DNA from 2 places in the Burkholderia sp. PvR073 genome. Region 2 is predicted to be linked to the other one. Evidence: riboswitches for the same ligand, from Rfam matches in the RefSeq annotation. Region 2 holds a riboswitch; the other holds the start of a gene.
What was found. Region 2 has a riboswitch for cobalamin ahead of cobA (uroporphyrinogen-III C-methyltransferase). Riboswitches for the same ligand answer to the same signal wherever they lie in the genome.
Positions count from the first base shown of each region.

Region 1: it holds a riboswitch for cobalamin, as region 2 does, so the genes downstream of both, ACVK00_RS31195 (CbtB domain-containing protein) here and cobA (uroporphyrinogen-III C-methyltransferase) in region 2, are expected to answer to the same signal.

Region 1 is NZ_JBSRXO010000016.1:368-15,887, forward strand. Features, by position in the region: gene ACVK00_RS31185 (inorganic phosphate transporter) at 1-1,461, opposite strand, end outside; gene ACVK00_RS31190 (histidine phosphatase family protein) at 1,601-2,194, opposite strand; cobalamin riboswitch at 2,238-2,379, shown strand; gene ACVK00_RS31195 (CbtB domain-containing protein) at 2,414-2,623, shown strand; gene ACVK00_RS31200 (CbtA family protein) at 2,637-3,359, shown strand; gene ACVK00_RS31205 (LysR family transcriptional regulator) at 3,382-4,290, opposite strand; gene metE (5-methyltetrahydropteroyltriglutamate--homocysteine S-methyltransferase) at 4,419-6,713, shown strand; gene ACVK00_RS31215 (carbon-nitrogen hydrolase family protein) at 6,790-7,587, opposite strand; gene ACVK00_RS31220 (purine-cytosine permease family protein) at 7,584-9,083, opposite strand; gene ACVK00_RS31225 (MFS transporter) at 9,216-10,532, opposite strand; gene speB (agmatinase) at 10,587-11,543, opposite strand; gene ACVK00_RS31235 (LysR family transcriptional regulator) at 11,680-12,591, shown strand; gene ACVK00_RS31240 (Lrp/AsnC family transcriptional regulator) at 12,717-13,181, opposite strand; gene ACVK00_RS31245 (LysE family translocator) at 13,316-13,939, shown strand; gene ACVK00_RS31250 (S53 family peptidase) at 14,197-15,520, shown strand, end outside.
Region 2 is NZ_JBSRXO010000013.1:119,557-125,658, reverse strand. Features, by position in the region: gene ACVK00_RS29550 (EAL domain-containing protein) at 1-1,398, opposite strand, end outside; cobalamin riboswitch at 1,694-1,930, shown strand; gene cobA (uroporphyrinogen-III C-methyltransferase) at 2,101-2,850, shown strand; gene ACVK00_RS29540 (cobalamin biosynthesis protein) at 2,847-3,224, shown strand; gene cobO (cob(I)yrinic acid a,c-diamide adenosyltransferase) at 3,259-3,861, shown strand; gene ACVK00_RS29530 (cobyrinate a,c-diamide synthase) at 3,865-5,190, shown strand; gene ACVK00_RS29525 (M20 aminoacylase family protein) at 5,221-6,102, opposite strand, start outside.

The sequences.
Region 1 (15,520 bases), on a different contig from region 2:
GCCCGCGACGCCCGACGACAGCACATGCGTCGTCGACACGGGCAGCCCGTACACGTCGGCCGCGCCGATCGTCAGCATCGCGACGAGTTCGGCCGACGCGCCCTGTCCGTACGTCAGATGCTGCTTGCCGATTTTCTCGCCGACGGTCACGACGATCCGCTTCCAGCCGACCATCGTGCCGAGACCCAGCGCGATCGCAACGGCCACTTTCACCCAGGTCGGAATGAACTTGGTCGCGTGATCGAGCTGCTTGCGGTAGTTGTCGATCGCGAGCTTGTCGTCGGCGGCGAAGGCGGGCTGACCCGCCTTCTCGATCAGGCGAATCGCTTCGGATATCAGATACATCGTGTTGCGCACGTTGTCGACGTCGCCCTGCGGCACGGCCGCCATCGAGCCCGACGAGCCGACCGAGGCCGCGAGCGACGTGGACAGTTGCTGCAGGGCCGGCAGCACGGCAGGCGTTATCTCGCGGCGCTGCACGAAGTGCTCGACGTCGGCGCGCGGATTCGCGGACGCCGCGACGCCGTTCGAGTATTTCGCGAAGGTCGCGGCAGCCTGGTTCGCGACGGCGACGAAGGTCTGCGATTCCGCCGTCGTGACCGCCTTGTTCAGCGCATACGCAGTCGGCATCGTGCCGATCAGGATCAGCATGATGAGGCCCATCCCTTTCTGCCCGTCGTTCGACCCGTGCGCGAACGACACGCCGGTACACGTGAGAATCAGCAGGCAGCGGATCCAGAACGGAGGGGGCTGATCCTTCGGCGGCTCCTTGTACAGTTCCGGAATTCGCACGACGGCCTTCAGCACGAGCAGCAGCAGCGACGCACACAGGAAGCCCACGATCGGCGACAACAGCAGCGACTTGCCGACCCCGAGCGCCTGGCCCCAGTCGACGCCGCTCGTGCCCGACGGCCCATGCATCAGCTGGTTCATCAGCCCAACGCCGATGATCGATCCGATCAGCGTATGCGAGCTCGACGACGGCAACCCGAAGTACCAGGTCGCCAGGTTCCAGACGATCGCGGCGATCAGCAGCGCGAACACCATCGCGAAACCCGACCCGCTGCCGACCTGCAGGATCAGCTCGACCGGCAGCAGCTGCAGGATGCCGAAGGCGACGGCCCCGCTGGAAACCATCACGCCGAGGAAGTTCCACATGCCGGACCAGATCACCGCGACGTTCGGCGTCAGCGAGTGGGTGTAGATCACGGTCGCGACCGCATTCGCGGTGTCGTGGAAGCCGTTGACGAATTCGAAGCCGAGCGCGATCACCAGCGCGGCGCCGAGCATCAGGTACGGGAACAGCGACCCTTCGCGCACGGGCGACAGATCGGCTATCAGATGGGTGGCAATATAGACGGCGCCGATCACGAGCACCAGCAGAAAGACGGCATAGCCGACCTGTCGGGTACGTTCGGTTGAGCCGGAAGGGTTCGCGGCGGACGAAGCAGGTTGATTCATGGCGGCATCTCGTAGGTAACCGCAGCCGATCCTAGCTTTCGCTACCAGTCAGTTTGATGACAGTCGGGAGGACGAACCATTGTCTTACAGACATGTAAGAAAATGGCGTCGTCATTCTCCATATAGTGAGCAGGCGGGCTTACGCATCGGCATCGGCATCGCGTCGAACGTCGTCCGTGATCGACGTCCAGCCCTCTCCCGACGCGGCGAATACCGTGCACGACAGCGGCGCGACGTCGATGCGGGTCGCCGCCTTCGCGTCCATCCGGCGCACGTGCGCGATGGCCGCACGAACGATCGCCGCATGCGTGATCGCGACGATATCGCGACGACGTGGCAGTGCGTTCAACCATGCGCCGACGCGGCGCGCGACGTCTTCGAACGATTCACCGCCGTGCGGCGACGCGGCCGGATCGTCGATCCAGGCGCCAAGTTCGTCCGGCAGGTCGCGCGCGAGGTCGTGCAGCCGCTTGCCGTGCCAGTGGCCGTAGTCGACATCGCGCAGCGAATCGTCGATGCCCGCGCGCAGTCCGAGCGCGTCGGCGGTCTGCTGCGCACAACGTGCGGGGCTGCACAGCACGATCGCGCCGGGTGCGCCGGCGAACCGCCCGCGCAGCGCGGCAGCCTCGGCGAGCCCGGGTGCATCGAGCGGATCGTCGGCGGGAAACGCGCCGGCGCGCATCGCGCGGGTCGGCGCATGCGCGATCAGGCGCAGCAAGGCAGGTTGGGTCATGTCGATGGCCGGAGGGTTCGGAACGGCCGCGCCCGTGGTGCGCGGGCCTTCAACACGCGAACGTTCGCGCGTACAATTCGCCCGATACGAAGGGCGGAAGCCGGTGCAAGCCCGGCGCGGTCGCGCCACTGTAACCGCGGATCTTCAATCCCGGAAGCCAGACCTGCCTTCGTATTCCATCCAACTTTTGTCGGGGCGCGATTCCCCTGAGGTGCATCCATGAGCGAAGCAGTGCTGAAGCCGGTCGTCGTGCCGGCGCCCATTCCCGTCCGCGAACTGTTGCCGTGGGCCATCTTCGTCGGCCTGATCCTGTTACTCGCGCTCTATTTCGTCGGTGCGGAACAGGGGGCGACGTCGCTCGTGCCGGGCATGTACGTGCACGAGTTCGTCCACGACGGCCGCCATCTGCTCGGCTTTCCCTGCCACTGACGCGGAGTACACGATGGTCGGAAAGCTGCTCATGCGCGGGATGCTCGCAGGCATCGCCGCAGGCCTCCTCACGTTCGGTTTCGCCAGAATCGTCGGCGAACCGCAAGTCGATCAGGCAATCTCCTTCGAAGAAAAAACCGAAGCGGCCAACGGCGAAGCGCCGGAGCCCGAACTGGTCAGCCGCCACACGCAGGCCGGCGTCGGCCTGCTGACGGGCGTCGTGACCTACGGCGCGGCATTCGGCGGGCTGTTCTCGCTGGTCTTCGCGTTTGCATACGGGCGAGGCAGCCGCCTCCCGGCGCGGCCGCTCGCGGCATGGCTCGCGGCGGCGGCGTTCGTCGCGCTCGTGATCGTGCCGAACATCAAGTACCCGGCCAATCCGCCGGCGGTCGGCGACCACGACACGATCGGCTATCGCACGGGCCTGTTCTTCCTGATGATCGCGATCTCGATCGCGACGATGGTGTTCTCGGTCAGCGTGCGTCGTCATCTGCTGGCGAAGCTCGGCCCGTGGAACGCATCGATCGTCGGGGGCCTCACGTTCGTCGCGATCATCGCGGCCGTGCAGATCGGGCTGCCGTCGATCGATGAAGTGCCGGCCGAATTCCCGGCCGCGGTGCTGTGGAAGTTCCGCGTCGCCGCGATCGGCATGCAGGCGATCATGTGGACGACGATCGGCCTGCTGTTCGGCGCATGGGTCGAACGCGGCGAACGCACCGGCATGCGCGCCGCCTGACGCGCATGGCATCGGGGCGCGCCTAGCGCAGCATGCGCGGCGCGCTCCACGTCGATTCGCGCGCCAGCGCGACGAATGCGGCCAGATAGTCGATCGACGCATCCGCCTCGCGGATGCCGAGGAAGATCTGTTTCGCGATGCCCTTTGTCCCGAGCTTGACCGGCACGACCGGCATCCGGTCCGCGTATTCGTCGGCAAGCCATCTCGGCAGCGCGGCCACGCCGCGCCCGCTCGCCACCATCTGCAGCATGATGTCGGTCGTCTCGATCGACTTGTGGCGCCGCGGCACGATGCCGGCCGGCGTCAGGAACTGGTTGTAGATGTCGAGCCGGTCGGTCTCGACCGGGTAGGTGATCAGCACCTCGTCGGTCAGCTGTTCGGGCGTCACGTAGTCGGCGTTCGCGAATCGGTGCGCATCCGCGACCACCAGCACCTGCTCGTAATCGAACACGGGATCGAAGCGCAGCCCCGGCTTGTTCAGCGGGTCGGGCGTCACGAGCACGTCGATGTCATGGCCGAACAGCGCGCCGATGCCGCCGAACTGGAAGCGCTGCTTCACGTCCACGTCGACGTCCGGCCAGCGCGACAGGTACGGCGACACGACCTTCAGCAGCCACTGGTAGCACGGATGGCATTCCATCCCGATGCGCAGCGTGCCGCGCTCGCCCTTTGCATACTGCTTCATCCGCTCCTCGGCGAGCTCGAACTGCGGCAGCAGCCGGTTCGCCAGCTTCAGCAGATATTGCCCGCCCTGCGTCAGCCGCAGGCCGCGGCCCTCCCGATCCCAGATCGGCGTGCCGAGCTGCTGCTCGATCTTCCGGACGGTATGGCTGAGCGCCGATTGCGTGAGGTGCAGCGCATTGGCGGCTGCAGTCAACGAGCCTTGGCGCTCGACTTCACGGATCACGACGAGATGGAATCGTTCCAGCATGGATATCGCTCACTCCGCAAACACATGAAAGAATTTAATGGATGAATGAAATAATGCCATTTTATTTCATGAGATGAAATCCCTATGATGGCTGCCGGATCTTCAATTTCTCTCTGGACGGCAGCTTCATGGTTACGACACACAATCTCGGTTTTCCGCGCGTCGGCGCGAAGCGCGAACTCAAGTTCGGTCTCGAACGCTACTGGAAGGGCGAATCGTCGCGCGACGAGCTGAAGGCACTCGGCGCCGAGCTGCGCGAGCGTCACTGGAACGACCAGCGCGACCTCGATCTCGCGCCGATCGGCGATTTCTCGTTCTACGACCAGGTGCTCGACATGAGCTTTACGCTCGGCAACCTGCCGAAGCGCGTGCAGGGCTTCCACGGCGACGTGCTCGACAACTATTTCCGCGTCGCGCGCGGCCGTTCGGCGCAAGCGGTGGACGAGCATGCAGCGTGCTGCGGCGGCGTTTCCGCCGGCGAAATGACGAAGTGGTTCGACACGAATTACCATTACATCGTCCCGGAATTCCACGCGGACACGAACTTTTCGCTCGATCCGTCGTGCCTGCTTCAGCAACTGACCGAAGCTCGGGCGCTGGGCGTCGCCACGAAGCCGGTGATCCTCGGCCCCGTCACGTACCTGTGGCTCGGCAAGGCGAAGGACGATTCGGATCGCCTCGCGCTGCTGCCGAAGCTGCTGCCAGTGTATGGCGCGCTGCTCGACACGCTGACCGCGCAGGGCGTCGAATGGGTGCAGATCGACGAACCGATCCTCGTCACCGAGCTCGACGCCGAATGGCGTCAGGCATTCCGCACCGCGTATGCGGCGCTGGAAACGCGCCGTATCAAGCTGCTGCTCGCCACGTACTTCGGCCCGCTTCGGGACAACCTGACGCTCGCGGCGTCGCTGCCGGTCGACGGCCTGCATGTCGACGCGATCAACGCCCGCGACGAAGTCGACGCGCTCGTGCGCGAACTGCCGGCCGACCGCGTGCTGTCGGTGGGCGCGATCAACGGCCGCAATATCTGGAAGACGGACCTGAGCGCGACGCTCGACTGGCTCGAGCCGCTCGCGAAGCAACTGGGCGATCGCCTGTGGGTCGCGCCGTCGTGCTCGCTGCTGCACGTGCCGGTCGATCTCGCGAGCGAAGAGAAGCTCGACACGGAGATCCGTTCGTGGCTCGCGTTCGCGCTGCAGAAGCTCGACGAACTGAAAGTGCTCGCGACGGCGCTGAATGAAGGCCGCGACAAGGTGGCCGACGCGCTTGCCGCCAACGCCGCCGCGATCGACTCACGCCGCCGTTCGCCGCGCGTGAACAATCCGGCGGTGAAGGCCGCGATCGCGCGCATCGACGCGCAGCTCGGCAACCGCGCGAGCCCCTATACGCAGCGCGCGCCGAAGCAGTCGGCACGCCTGAACCTGCCGGCCTTCCCGACGACGACGATCGGCTCGTTCCCGCAGACCGCCGAAATTCGCCAGGCGCGCAGCCAGTTCAAGTCCGGCGCGCTGGATGAAGCCGGCTACCGCGCGGCGATGCAGGCCGAGATCGAGCGCAGCGTGCGCGAACAGGAATCGCTCGAACTCGACGTGCTCGTGCATGGCGAAGCCGAGCGCAACGACATGGTCGAATACTTCGGCGAGCAGCTCGACGGCTACGCATTCAGCCAGTTCGGCTGGGTGCAGTCGTACGGTTCGCGCTGCGTGAAGCCGCCGATCCTGTTCGGCGACATCAGCCGTCCGAAGGCGATGACGGTCGAATGGATCACGTACGCGCAGTCGCTGACGAACAAGCCGATGAAGGGCATGCTGACCGGTCCGGTGACGATCCTGAACTGGTCGTTCGTGCGCGACGACCAGCCGCGCTCGGTGTCGTGCTATCAGCTCGCGCTCGCGATCCGCGACGAAGTGCTCGATCTCGAGAAGGCCGGCGTGCGCGTGATCCAGATCGACGAGGCCGCGCTGCGGGAGGGGCTGCCGCTGCGCCGCGCGCAATGGGGCGAGTACCTGAAGTGGGCGGTCGAATCGTTCCGCATCACCGCGAACGGCGTGCAGGACGACACGCAGATCCACACGCACATGTGCTATTCGGAGTTCAACGACATCATCGCGTCGATCGCCGACATGGACGCGGACGTGATCACGATCGAGACGTCGCGCTCGGACATGGAACTGCTCGACGCATTCGACAACTTCAGGTATCCGAACGAGATCGGGCCGGGCGTGTACGACATCCATTCACCGAACATCCCGACGCAGGATCACATCGTCGGCCTGATGAAGAAGGCGGCCGAGCGGATTCCGGCGGAACGCCTGTGGGTGAACCCGGACTGCGGGCTGAAGACGCGCCAGTGGGCGGAAGTGATTCCGGCGCTGACGAACATGGTCGCCGCCGCGAAGACGCTGCGCAATCGCGCGCCGTGACGCGGGAGCGCGGACGGCGCTGTCGCCACGATGCCGGATCGTCGCGGGTCATCCCCCAACCGCCGGGCCGTTCGCGTCAATTGCGCCGCGTCGCCGCGCTGAGCGGCACCGCGGCGAGGTCGACGTAGCGGAACGCCGCGCGTGCATCGCGAATCGCCGCGGGATCGAGCGTGACGTCGACGATCGCTTCCCGATCGCCGGGCGCGACCGCGATGCACGTGCCGTCGGGGGCTGCGACGAGACTCGTGCCGCTGAACGTGTAGCGGTCGCCGGCGCCGACCCGGTTCGCCATCGCGACGTAGAGCTGGTTTTCCAGCGCGCGCACCGGGATCATCCGGCGATGCACGTCGCCGTACGGGTTCATCATGCCGTCGAGTATCACGATCAGTTCGGCCCCGGCATGCGCGAGCGCGCGCGCCGTTTCCGGAAACTCGAGATCGAAGCAGATCAGCAGGCCGACCTGCATCCCATGCCACGTGCAGACCGGAAACGCGTCGCCGGCCTCGAACACGCCGAGGTCGGATTCGTACAGATGGGTCTTCCGGTAGCGCAACAGCACGTCACCGTTCGCATCGATCAGCAGCGCTGTGTTGAAGAAGCGCGAGCCGTCGCGTTCCGGGAAGCCGAACGCGACGGCGACCGCCGCATCGCGTGCGGCATCGCGTACCGCGATGACGGACGGCCCGTCGAGCGGCTCGGCCAGCCGAGCGACGTCGTCGGGCGTCGGAAAGCCGCTGGCGTAAGTTTCGGAGAACACGACGAGGTCGGTTGCGCCGCGCGCGGCGGCGATGATCGCGAGCGCTTTTGCGAGATTGCCGGTAACGTCGCCGTCGCGCAGTGCCGACTGGACGATGCGAATGCGCGGACCGTTCATCGTGCGTCTCCCTGCGCCGCCGTGGCGGCCGGCGCGTCGGGCGCGGGTGTTTGGGCGATCACGCGCCGCTCGTGGTCGAGGTCGAGCGAGCGCGACAGCAGCCCGTAGACGCCGCCCGCGACCACCAGCCCGACGAGCCACGCGAGATCGACGCCGCCGAGCATCCGCGCGAACGGGCCGACGAACACCTCGCGGTTCGCTTCGGCGTCGAACACATAGAAGAACGGCACCATCGCCGCGAAGCCGATCAGGTACGACAGGATGCCGCGCAGTTGCCACGCACCGTACAGGCCGCGCGGCGTGAAGAAGTGCGCGATCGCGTAGCGGCCGCGGCGCACGAAGAAATAGTCGACGAGGTTCACCGCGGTCCACGGCACGAGGAAGTAGAGCATCAGCGTGAGGAACGTCTGCAGCAGCGCGATGCCGTTGCCACGGATCGCGAACACGCAGCCGAGCACAAATGCGCTGATCGCAACGATCGACACGACGCGCGCGCGCCGGGTCGGCCTGATCGGCACGAGCGAATCGACGCCGGTGAGCACGGTCAGCATCGCGCTGTACGCATTGAGCGCGATGATCGGCAGGAAGCCGGCGATCGACACGATCGCGATCAGCTTGCCGAGGCCGGGTGCGAGCGACGTGCCGACGTCGTTCATCGCGACCAGCGCATCGGCCGCGTGCAGCGTCTGCGCGAGCCATGCGCCGAGCCCGATCATCCACGCGCCCGACAGCGACGCGCCGGCGAAGATCACCGCGATCAACTTCGCGCGGCTCGTGTGTTTCGGCAGGTAGCGCGAATAATCGGACACGTAGGGCGCATACGAGATGTTGTAGCTCGCGGCGATCGCGAACTGCGTCGCGAACGCGATCCAGTTGAAGCCCGGCGCGGCGGCGGTGCCCGCCTGCGCGGGCGCCGCGTGGCCGAAGGCGACCGCGAGCGTGACGAGTGCATAGAGCGGCAGCGTCGCGACCAGCGCCCACTTGAAGGTGCGGTGCATCAGGTCGTGGCCGTAGATCGCGAGCAGCGCGCCGATCGACACGGCCGCGACGGCGACGAATCCGCCGTCGATCCCGAACACGTTATGCACGCCGTCGACAATCAGCGACACGTTCACGACGTTGAAGCCGACGAACACGAACAACGTCGCGAGCAGCGCGACGATCACGCCGCGATAGCCGAACTGCGCGCGCGACTGGATCATCTGCGGCAGGCCCATCTCCGGGCCCTGCGAACCGTGGAACGCCATGAAGAGCGTGCCGAACATGATGCCGAGCGCGCCGGCGAGCGTGGTCCAGCCGGCCGACAGCCCCATGCCGGGCCCGACGAAGCCGATCGAGATCGTGAAGAAATGGAAGTTGCCGAGGAACCAGAACGGGCCCTGGCTCGCGAGTTTCGCGTGGCGTTCGGTTTCGGGGATGTAGTCGATCGAGCGATGCTCGATCTCGAGACCGGCCGGTTCGGCGCGGTCGAGCGCGAGGGTGTCGGGGCGGTTCATGACGGCAGTGTCTCCTGGCGCACGGCCGCGAGGCCGGGGCGTGCGCAAGCCTGCCGCGACAGCGTCGCAGCAGGCCCTGAATGATTGTGTAGGGGGGAGGACGGCCCGGGAGGCCGCCCGTCGGGTGGTGCGTCAGGCGGTGCGAGCGCCGCGCGGCAGCGCTTCACGCGGCGCGCCCGCATCGTCGATGCTGACGCGGCGCGAGATCAGCCACACGCACAGCGACGACAGCACGGCGGCACTCGTGTACTGGATCGCGAGCGGCCACCATTGCGGCGCGACGTTCTGCGCGATCAGCGTGGCGACGAGCGGCGTCAGGCCGCCGGCGATCGCGCCGCACACCTGGTACGCGATCGAGATCGCCGTGTAGCGGATGCGCGCGATGAAGATGCCGCTGACGAAACCGGCGACCACCGAGTAGTAGCCCGATTCCGCGAGCGTCGCGAGGCCGACGCCGACCGTGATCGACAGCGGCGTGCCCATGTGCACGAGCGGCAGCATCACGAACGGCACGATCGCGGCCCAGGCGCCGGTGATCAGCAGCACGCGCGTCGTGCCGAAGCGCTGCGCGAGGAACGCGGCGGCGAGCTGCACGACGAACTGCAGCACGGCGACGAGGGTCATGCAATGCAGCACCATCGACCGGTCGAGCGACAGGAACTGCGTCGCGTAGCTGATCATGAAGATGTTGCTGAAATACACGCCGGCGATCCCGTACACGTTCGCGCCGATCGCGAGCAGCAGCAGCGGCCAGTACTTGAGCGCTTCGCGCACCGGGTTTTGCGCGGTGTTGCCGCTCTTCCTGACTTCCTCGAACTCGGGCGACTCCGACACGCTCGCGCGGATCACGAAGCCGACCACCAGCAGCACGGAACTCGCGAGGAACGGCACGCGCCAGCCCCAGCTCATCATGTCGTCCCTGGACAGCGTGCTGATCGCGCCGAACGCGAGCATCGACAGGATCAGGCCGCTCGCGCTGCCGAGCTGCGCGAACGACGCGAAGAACGTGCGCTTGCCTTCGGGCGCATGCTCGCCGGCGAGCAGCACCGCGCCGCCCCATTCGCCGCCGACCGCGATGCCTTGCAGCACGCGCATCAGCACGAGCAGGATCGGTGCGATCACGCCGGCCTGGGCGTGGGTCGGCAGCAGGCCGATCGCGACCGTCGACACGGCCATCAGCATCAGCGTCGCGAGCAGCGAACGCTTGCGGCCGAAGCGGTCGCCGAGATAGCCGAACATCACGCCGCCGAGCGGCCGCGCGAAGAAGCCGACCGCGAACGAGCCGAACGACGCGAGCAGGCTGACGAAGCGATTTTCACCGGGAAAGAACAGCGGCCCGAACACGATGGCGGCGGCGGTCGCGTAGCTGTAGAAGTCGTACCACTCGATCGTGGTGCCGACGAACGACGCGAGCGCCGCCCGCTTCGGTTGTTTGACGGAAGTCCCCATCTGTTTTTGTGCTCCTCTGGAATCCTCTGATTTGGAATCGGTCGCGCGGCCGGATCAGTCGCGGTATGCGACGCCGGGCAGCACGCACAGCAGCTCGTACGCGAGGTTCGCGCCGAGCAGCGCCGTGGTGCCGAACGGGTCGTACGGCGGCGCGACTTCGACGAGATCGCAGCCGACGATGTTCAGCCCCTTCGCGCCACGGATGATCTCGAGCGCCTGCGGCACCGTGAGGCCGGCGATTTCCGGCGTGCCGGTGCCGGGCGCGTAGGCCGGATCGATGCCGTCGATGTCGAAGCTGATGTAGACGGGCGTGTCGCCGACGCGCGCGCGCACTTCGTCCATCAGCGGCGCGAGCGACTTGTTCCAGCATTCCTCGGCCTGGACGACGCGGAAGCCCTGCTCGCGGCACCAGTCGAAATCCTCCGCGGCGTAGCCGGTGCCGCGCAGGCCGATCTGAGTGACCTTGTCGCCATGCAGCAGGCCTTCCTCGACCGCGCGGCGGAACGGCGTGCCGTGCGCGATCTTTTCGCCCATCATCGTATCGTTCACGTCGGCGTGCGCATCGACGTGGATCAATGCAACCTTGCCGTGCTTGCGGTGGATCGCGCGCAGGATCGGCAGCGCGATCGTATGGTCGCCGCCGAGCGTGATCGGCTTGCAGTCGTGCTCGAGGATCGCGTCGTATGCGGCCTCGATGCGCGCGATGGAGTCGTGCAGGTTGTACGGGTTGATCGCGACGTCGCCGATGTCGGCGATCTGCAGCGAATCGAACGGCGCGGCGCGCGTGGCCATGTTGTACGGGCGCAGCAGCACGGATTCGGTGCGGATCTGGCGCGGGCCGAAGCGTGCCCCGGTGCGGTTGGAGGTGCCGAGATCGAACGGGACGCCGACGAAGCATGCGTCGAGGCCCGCGGCGCTCGCCACGTGCGGCAGGCGCATCATCGTCGCGATGCCGCCGCAGCGCGGCATTTCATTGCCGCCGAGCGGCTGGAAATGGGTGTGGTCGTTCATGGTGTCTCTTCCGATGTGGGGTTGCCGTATCATGCGACGCGGTCTGGCGCATAGTCTTACGCGTCCGACCGCAAAGAAGAATGCGAAGATATCGACGTAAACATCGATTTTCATCGATGTATGGAAGGGGAATAGCGTGCTGGGGAATCTGTCGACCCTCGATCTGCGGTTGATCCGCGTGTTTCTCGCGGTCACGGACGCGGGCGGCGTGTCGGCCGCGCAGGTGATGCTGAACGTCGGCCAGTCGACGATCAGCGCGCAGCTGTCGTCGCTCGAGACACGGCTCGGCTACCGGCTCTGCGAACGCGGCCGCAGCGGCTTCCGGCTCACGCCGAAGGGCGAGCGGTTCCACGCGATGAGTCGCAAGCTGCTCGCGGCGCTCGACGAATTCGGGATGGCGGCGCGGCACATGGACCGCCAACTGGTCGGCACGCTGAACATCGGCCTGATCGGCCATACGCCGATCAGCCAGAACGCGCGGATCGCCGAGGCGATCGCCGCGTTCCGCGCGCGCGACCAGGCCGTGCGCTTCTCGATCTCGGTGCGCGCGCCGGGCGATCTCGAGGAGAAGCTGCTGAGCGACGAGATCCAGATTGCCGTCGGCTATTTCTGGCATCGCGTGCCGTCGCTGCATTACACGCCGCTGTTCATTGAGCGGCAGATCGCGTATTGCGGGCGCGGCCATCCGCTGTTCGACGTCGCTGGCGCGCTGACGCCGGCCGACGTCGCGGGATTCGAGTGGGCGTGGCGCTCGTATCCGTTGCCGGAGGCGCAGATGTCGACGACGCCCGACCGCGTGACCGCGACCGCCGACAACATGGAGGCCGTCGCGCTGCTGATCCTGTCGGGCCATCACCTCGGCTACCTGCCGCAGCACTTCGCGGCGCCGTACGTCGCGCAGGGGCTGCTCGCGCCGCTCAATCCGGAGGAGTTGCGCTACGACGTCACGTTCCACATGGTCGTCGCGCGCGACGGGCGCGGCAATCCGCTCGTGGAGGCGTTTCTCGAGGATCTCGAACACGCGCACCAGGCGCCCGACGCCGTGTGAGGGCCAGCGGCGTCAAACAGGTGAACAAGTGTTACGCAGCGGGCGGCCAACCGCCCACATCGATGCGCGTCGATGTGACGGGGCGCGTGCGGTAACGTGCCGCTTCCCGCCGTTGGCCCGCCGCATCACGGCACCGGCAACCCCGCGTCGTGCTTCACCTCCCGCAGCGACAGCGCGGATTCGATCGACGTCACGCCGGGCAGCATCCGCAGCGAATCGCGAATGAACGTGCCGTAGTCGTCGAGATCGCGCGCGACCACCTGCAGCAGGTAATCAGCCGTGCCCGCGACGTTGTGGCACGCGAGGATCCGCTCGATGGCGAGCACTTCCCGTTCGAACCGGTCGGCGACCTTGCGGTCGTGCGTCGCGAACCGCACGAGCACGAACGCGACGACGCCGTAGCCGAGCGCCTGGCGCGACAGCTGCGCGCGGTAGCGCTCGATGTAGCCGTCGTTTTCGAGACGTTTCAGCCGCCGTGCGCACGGCGTCTCGGACAGGCCGACGGAATCGGCGAGGCGCGCGATCGGCAGGCGGCCGTCGCGCTGCACCGCGGCGAGAATCGCGCGATCGGTTTTGTCGAGTTCGATCATGTTGGCGGAATCCGTGTTGTAGTTTCAGGATTGTGGCGGATTCCGCTATGGATCGCCAATTCTCGGACACAGAAGGCCAATAATCCCTCCACCTTCAGCGGCAACATATCGTCATTGAAGGACGGGGGCAGACCATGATTTCCACGCATTTGCTGTTGATTTATCTCGCCGCGCTGGCGGCCATCTACGCGGTGCCGGGCCCCGACATGGCGCTCGTGCTGCAGACCAGCATCGGTCGCGGCGTGCGACCGGGCATGGCGGCGGCGGCCGGCCTGTCGTTGTCGCGCACCGCGCACGTGACGCTGTCCGCCTGCGGCGTCGCGGCGTTGATTCGCAGCGCGCCGTGGCTGTATGAAGCGATCCGCTACGGTGGCGCGCTGTATCTCGCGTATGTCGCGATCCAGGTGTTCCGCTCGCCGGTGTTCGCGCTCGGTGACGGCGACGCGGCCGCCGCGGGCGAGCTGCGTCAGTCGTTCTTCAAGGGGCTGCTGACGAACCTGCTGAACCCGAAGGCGCTGCTGTTCTGCTCGGTGCTGCTGCCGCAATTCGTGCGGCCCGAGGCCGGGCCCGTCGTGTGGCAGATGTTCGAACTTGGCGCGATGCTCGTCGCGGCCGGCGTGTGTTTCGACCTCGCATGCGTGTTCGGCGCGTCGCGCATTGCGGCGTGGATGCGCGCGCATCCGCTCGCGCAGACGGTGCAGCGCTGGACCTTCTCGGCGGCGCTGATTGGCTTCGCGCTGCGCCTGTCGATGGACTGAGCCGCACCATCGCACTGCACCGCATCGCGCGGTGCAGTGCACCAACGAACGCGGGGCCGCGCGCAATGCCGGCCTTCGCGCGCCGGCCCCGACAACGACAGGGCACGCGCGCAAATCATCTGACTGTTCTAAACTTCCTTTGACTTCGCGCTGCCGCGAACCGACGACCGGACGGAACCGTCTGCCGCCGGCCCTGTCCGATTTCCTGGCTGTTCCGTGCAACGCCCGTGCAACGCGATACCAAGGAGGGTCAGAACATGGCAAGGCATCTTCAAGCCGACCGTGAACCCCGCATCGTCGCCGAGTCCAAGTGTCTCGGTCAGTGCGATCCGGCAGAACGCATCCACGTCACGATCATGTTGCGGCGGCAGGAAGAAGGGCAACTCGACGCATTGGTCAATCAGCTCGCCGCTGGCGACACCGACGCAAAACCGCTGTCGCGCGACGCCTTCGCGCAGCGTTTCTCCGCCAATCCCGACGACATTCGCAAGACCGAGGACTTCGCGCACCGTCACCAGCTGACGGTCGATCGCGTCGATCCGGTGGAAAGCGTCGTCGTGCTGTCCGGCACGATCCAGCAGTTCGAGGCGGCATTCAGCGTGAAGCTCGAGCGTTTCGAGCATCGCTCGATCGGCCAGTACCGCGGCCGCTCGGGCCCGATCGCGCTGCCGGACGAGCTCGGCGATGTCGTCACGGCCGTGCTCGGCCTCGACAGCCGGCCGCAGGCGCGGCCGCACTTCCGGCTGCGGCCGCCGTTCAAGCCCGCGCGCGGCGCCACCGCCGTCACGTTCACGCCGCCCCAGCTCGCGTCGCTGTACGGCTTTCCGGCCGGCGATGGCGCCGGGCAATGCATCGCGATCGTCGAACTCGGCGGCGGTTATCGCGCGACCGATATCCAGCAGTATTTCCGCGGGCTCGGGATCGACAAGCCGCCGACGCTCGTCGACGTGAACGTCGGCACCGGCCGCAACACGCCGACCGGCGACGCGAACGGCCCGGACGGCGAAGTCGCGCTCGACATCGAGATCGCCGGTGCGATCGCGCCGGCCGCGAAGATCGCGGTCTACTTCGCGCCGAACAGCGACGCGGGCTTCATTCAGGCCGTCAACGCGGCGGTCACAGACAAGACCAACCGGCCGTCCGTGATCTCGATCAGCTGGGGCGGCCCGGAAGCGATCTGGCAGGCGCAGTCGGCCCATGCGTTCAACCGCGTGCTGCAGGCCGCCGCCGCGCAGGGGATCACGGTGTGCGCGGCGTCGGGCGACAGCGGCTCGGGCGACGGGCTGCAGGACGGCGCCGATCACGTCGACTTCCCGGCGTCGAGCCCGTACGTGCTCGGCTGCGGCGGCACGCAGCTCGATGCGCTGCCGGGGCAGGGCATTCGCAGCGAGATCACGTGGAACGACGAGACGGCCGGTGGCGGCGCGGGTGGCGGCGGCGTCAGCACGATGTTCGACGTGCCGGCCTGGCAGAAGGGGCTGACCGTCACGCTCGCCGACGGCAGCAGCAGGCCGCTCGCGAAGCGCGGCGTGCCGGACGTCGCCGGCGATGCGTCGCCGCAAACGGGCTACGAAGTGTCGA
Region 2 (6,102 bases):
GATGTCGAGCATGTGCGCCTGCTCACGGGTCTCGACACCCTCAAAGACCAGGCCGACCCCGAGCCGACGGGCAATCGCCAGGATCTCCGGAATGATCGACGTGCCGTCATGCTGCGGCGCGGCCGGCAGCAGCGAACGGTCGACCTTGATGTAGTCGATCGGAAGATGCTGCAGCAGGCTCAGGCTGGAGTAGCCCGTGCCAAAATCGTCGATGTAGACGGGATGCCCGAGGTCGCGCAATTGCCGAAGCGCCGGCAGAATCTCCGGCAGTTCCACGGTCGACCGCTCAGTCAGTTCGAAACCGACATGCTCGCGCGACAATCCGGCTGGCCAGCAACTGTCCAGCGTCGCCATCAGGCTGCCGTCCAGCAACTCGGGAGCGCTGACGTTGATGGTTACGCGAAAGTCCGGCTCGCCGTCGAACAGCACGCGCATCTCCCGCAGGACCGTGCGCACGACGAAGGCCGTGACGTCGACGATCATTCCGGCGCGTTCCGCCTCGGCAATGAACACGTCCGGGGCGGCTGGCCCGTCGATCCAGCGGATCAGCGCTTCGGCGGAGACGATCCGCGATGACGCGCCGGGCGCGACGATCGGCTGATAGCGCATGACAAATTGTCCGTTTGCCAGCGCTCGCCGTATCTGCGCCGGAAGCGCGGCCCAGCGTCGGTGCAGCATCAGCGCCCCGAGCCCCAGACAGCAGCCCGCCGCGCCGCCGGCGATCCCCAGCAGCCAGGCAGCGCGCCGACTGGCGCTCGCCAGCGCTCGCGGCGTCGCGACGACGATGGTGCACAGCGGCACCCGGGCCGAGCAGAATGATTTGCCGTCCCGAAACCCCGGCACCAGGCCGGCATCGACGTACTCCGGGACGCCGCCCTTGGCGAGTCCGATGACGAGCGCGGCCGGGCGGCCCCTGAGCCCGATCACGTAGTGCAGATCTGACGGCGGCGGCAGTACCCTGAAGGCGTCCAGATCCATCAGCAGGTTCGTCCTCCTTCCCGTGACCACGAGCCCCAGCGTCCCAGGGCTCGACAACAACGGAACGGTCCAGAAGGCCGACATCGCGTCGGTCAGCCGGAATGGCTGCTGCTTCGGGGAAAAGGGCCTCGGCAGCACGCCGAGCATCGTCATGCAGAGCAGATCGGCGCCCGACAGGCGTCCGACGTCCTTGACGTACTTCGACCGGACGGAAGCCGATCGCAACAGGCGCAGATCCTGCGGCGAGCAGTCCGCGTACGGCGATGCGTCCAAGTCGGCAAGCGTCGTGGCCGCCGAATCGAACACAACGTCGATCTGCTGCACGACTTGCGTCCCCAGCCCGGCAACCGATTGCGCCAGCACGGCCTTCGTGACATGCGGCCAGGCTCCCAGCGCCAATCCGGCCGAAACGACCAGCATGCCGATCGCGAGCGCATGGCCGGCCCCGCTGGAGGTTGTCCATCTGCGTACGTTCGCCATAGGCGCGGCACTTCGCGATGTAGTGGCCATCGCCCTGCAGGTCCGGCAGAGCGAGCCGATTTTGGTATGGATTTCGTCAGGCTCGTGCGACCGGCAGCCCGAAACTGAGCCTTGCTTGTGACTCTGGCCAGATAATTGCACACCAATTTACGACTGCGCAATGCATCGCCCCCGGATCGGGTCGCGAACGGATGCGGGCGCGATTCGCCGGCCCCGCGCCCGATACACGCTGTGCTATCGTATGCGCCGCGTTCGGTGCTCGCGCGCGCTCCTCCGGCGCACGCAGTTAAACGGGAAACAGGAGGCGGAAGTCCGCCCGGCCTGTGCTGTCCCCGCAACGGTACGCCGCCCGCGCGTCGCGGTTCCCCGCACGCGCCCAGGCTGCCCGCGATGCCACTGCCCTTCAGCGGGCGGGAAGGCTGCGGCCTGGCAAGCGGCCAGCCCGGATACCGGCCGACGCAAGGGGCGAGCCCGCTGCTCGCCGAACGCCCGATCCGCGGGGGACGGATGGGGTGCGCTTTCCGCCCGCGCTCGCGCGGGCTTCGCTCGATCCGTCATGCATTGCCTGTCCGCCGGCCGCCGATGTGCCGCTCGCTGTCCCCTTTCCACTGCCACGACACGGTGCGCGCCGTGCCGCGCCCGATGAGCCGCGCATGGCTCGTCGGCGCCGGCCCCGGCGACGCCGATCTGCTCACGCTGAAGGCCGTGCGCGCGATCGCCGCGGCCGACGTGCTGCTCGTCGACGATCTCGTGAACCCCGACGTGCTGCGCCACGCGCGCCCCGACGCACTGATCGAGCACGTCGGCAAGCGCGGCGGCCATGCGTCGACGCCGCAGGAAACGATCGTCGCCGCGATGCTCGCGCATCTGCGCGCGGGCCGCAGCGTCGCGCGGCTCAAGGGCGGCGATCCGTTCGTGTTCGGCCGCGGCGGCGAGGAATTGCTCGCGCTCGGCGCGGCCGGGTTCCCGGTCGAGATCGTGAACGGCATCACGGCCGGTATCGCCGCCCCGGCCGCGCTCGGCATTCCGGTCACGCATCGCGGCGACGCGCAGGGCGTGATCTTCGTCACGGGCCACGGCGCGGGCGCGGACGAACCCGACTGGCGCGCGCTGGCCGCGACGCGGATGACGATCGTGATCTACATGGGTATTCGCCGGCTCGACGCGATCGCGGCCGCGCTGCGTGATGGCGGCGTGGCCGGCGACACGCCGTGCGCGGTGATCGAGAACGCGACGCGTGACGGACAGCGGCACGTGCTCGCGACGCTCGACACGATCGTCGAGCGCGTGGGCGCGACCGGTATCGGTTCGCCCGCGATCGTCGTGATCGGCCGCGTCGCGGCGCTCGCCGACGATCCCGCGGTGCGCGCGGCGCTTGGCGGACGCGCATGATGCGCGTCGCGCTCGGCGTCGGTTTCCGCGCGGGCGTGACGGCCGCGCAACTCGATGCCGCGATCCGCGCGGCGCTGGCAAGCCACCCGGGCGCCGAGCCAGCCGTCGTCGCGACGCTCGCCGACAAGGCGCGTGCCCGGTCGCTGCGCACGCTGTGCGCGCGGCGCGGCTGGCCGCTCGTCGCGTTCGACGCGGCACAGCTCGCGCATTGCCCCGCACCGGCATTGAGCGGCCCGTCGGCTGCCGCGCTGGCGCGTTTCGGCGTCGCGGGCGTGGCCGAGCCATGCGCGCAACTCGCGGCGCCGCATGGCCGGCTGCTCGGCCCCAAATCCAGCCGGGACGGCGTGACGGTCGCGCTCGCCGGCCCGCTCTGAACCCTTTGTTTCGCTTTCGACAGGACGATTCCCGATGAAGACCGATGCCGAATCCCATCAGCGGATGGCCGAACGCCGCCGCGCCGGCCATGAAAAGAAGCAGGCTGCCGCCACCCAGGAAAAGGGCCTGCTGATCGTCAACACCGGCAACGGCAAGGGCAAGAGCACGGCCGCCTTCGGCATGGCCGTGCGCGTGCTCGGCCATGGCATGCGGCTCGGCGTCGTGCAGTTCATCAAGGGCGCGCTGCACACGTCCGAGCGCGACTTCCTCGGCGCGGTCGCGCAATGCGACTTCGTGACGATGGGCGACGGCTATACGTGGAATACGCAGAACCGCGACGCCGACGTCGCAACCGCGCGCAAGGGCTGGGACGAGGCGCGCCGGATGATCGAAAGCGGCGAGTACCGGATGGTGATCCTCGACGAGCTGAACACCGTGCTGAAGTACGAATACCTGCCGCTCGACGAAGTGCTCGCGACGCTCGTCGCGCGGCCGGATTCGGTGCACGTCGTCGTCACGGGCCGGCATGCGCCCGATGCACTGATCGATGCGGCCGACCTCGTCACGGAAATGCGGCTCGTCAAGCATCCGTACAAGGAACAAGGCGTGAAGGCACAGCCCGGCGTGGAGTTCTGAGCGATGCCGGCCTGCCCCGCGCTGTTCGTCAGCGCGCCCGCGTCCGGCCAGGGCAAGACGTCGGTGACGGCCGGCCTCGCGCGGCTGCACCGCCGGCTCGGCCGGCGCGTGCGCGTGTTCAAGACCGGGCCGGATTTTCTCGATCCGATGCTGCTCGAACGCGCGAGCGGCGCGCCCGTGCACGTGCTCGACCTCGGGATGGTCGGTGAAGCCGGCTGCCGCGCGCTGCTCGCCGATGCCGCGCGCGACGCGGACCTGATCCTGATCGAAGGTGTGATGGGGCTGTTCGACGGCACGCCGAGCAGCGCCGATCTCGCGGCCGCGTTCGGCGTGCCGGTCGTCGCGGTGATATCCGCGAAGGCGATGGCGCAGACGTTCGCGGCGATTGCGTTCGGGCTCGCGCGGTTCCGGCCGGAGGTGCCGTTCCACGGCGTGCTCGCGAACCGCGTCGGGTCGCCGCGACACGCGGAGCTGTTGCGGCAGGCGCTGCCGGACGACTTGCGCTGGCTCGGGCACGTGCCGGCCGATGCGGGCATCGCGCTGCCGGAACGGCATCTCGGCCTGCACCAGCCGGCCGACATCGGCGATCTCGACGCGCGGCTCGACCGTGCGGCCGACGTGCTCGCGCAGACGGCGCTCGCCGAATTGCCGCCTGCCGTCTCGTTCGCGGAACCGGCGGCCCGCGCCCCGCTGCCGCGCGCGCTCGCCGGCAAGCGAATCGCGATCGCGCGCGACGCGGCGTTCTCGTTCATCTATCCGGCCAATCTCGCGCTGCTCGATGCGCTCGGTGCGCAGTTGCGGTTATTTTCGCCGCTTGCCGACGAACCCGTGCCCGACGCGTGCGACGCGCTGTTCCTGCCGGGCGGCTATCCGGAACTGCATGCAGCGACGCTCGCGGCGAATGCCGTGGCCGCGCGGACGATTCGCGCACACGCGGCGGCCGGCCGGCCGATCGTCGCCGAATGCGGGGGAATGGTGTATCTGTGCGAGTCGCTGACCGACGTGGAAGGCGCGACGACATCGATGCTCGGGCTGCTGTCAGGCCATGCGACGATGCAGCGCCGGTTCGCGGCGCTCGGCATGCAGCAGCTGGACACGCGCAGCGGGCCGATGCGCGGTCATACGTTTCATTATTCGCGGCTCGACACGCCGCTGGCGCCGGTGGCGGCCGCCGCCCGGCCCGACGGGGAACCCGGCAGCGGCGAAGCCGTGTATCGCACGGGCTCGATCGTCGCGACGTACATGCACATGTACTGGCCGTCGAATCCGGATGCGGCGGTGGCGTTGTTCAGCGGGGATGGGTTCTGGTTCGGCACGAGCCGCGATTGAACCGAGACGGCCCCACCCCCGCATTCACCGTCACACCAGAAACGTCTCGGCCAGCTTGACCCAGTACGACGCGCCGGTCGGCAGTACCGCGTCGTTGAAGTCGTAGCCGGGGTTGTGCACCATGCAGCCGCCCTCGCCGTCACCGTTGCCGATGATCAGGTAGCAGCCCGGCCGCTTCTCGAGCAGGAACGCGAAATCCTCGCTGCCGGTGAGCGGCACCATCTCGTCGATCAGATTCGCTTCGCCCACCCATTCGCGCGCGACGCCGCGTGCGAACGTGGTCATCTGCGCATCGTTGACGAGCACCGGGTAGCGGCGCTGGTAGTCGATCGTCGCGGTCGCGCCGAACACAGCCGCCTGCGCATGAATGACTTCCTTGATGCGCGTCTCGAGCAGGTCGCGCACCTCGGGCTTCAGCGCGCGCACGGACAGGCGCATCTGTGCGCGATCGGGGATCACGTTCGGCGCGTCGCCCGCGTGGATCGCACCGACCGTGACGATCGCCATGTCGAGCGGCGACACGTTGCGCGACACGATCGTCTGCAGCGCGATGACGATCTGCGCGCACACGACGACCGAATCGATCGCCTTGTGCGGCACCGCGCCGTGGCCGCCGCGCCCCTGCACGTCGACGATCACGGTATCCGACGACGCCATGAACGGCCCCGGCAGGAAGCCGAACTTGCCCGTCGGGAAGCCCGGCATGTTGTGCATCGCGAAGATCGCGTCGCACGGGAACTGCTCGAACAGTCCGTCGTCGAGCATTTTCTTCGCGCCGCCAAGCCCTTCCTCGGCCGGCTGGAAAATCAGGTTCAGCGTGCCGGAAAAGCGCCGCTCGCGCGCCAGGTGCTTCGCGGCCGCGAGCAGCATCGCCGTGTGGCCGTCGTGGCCGCACGCATGCATCTTGCCGGG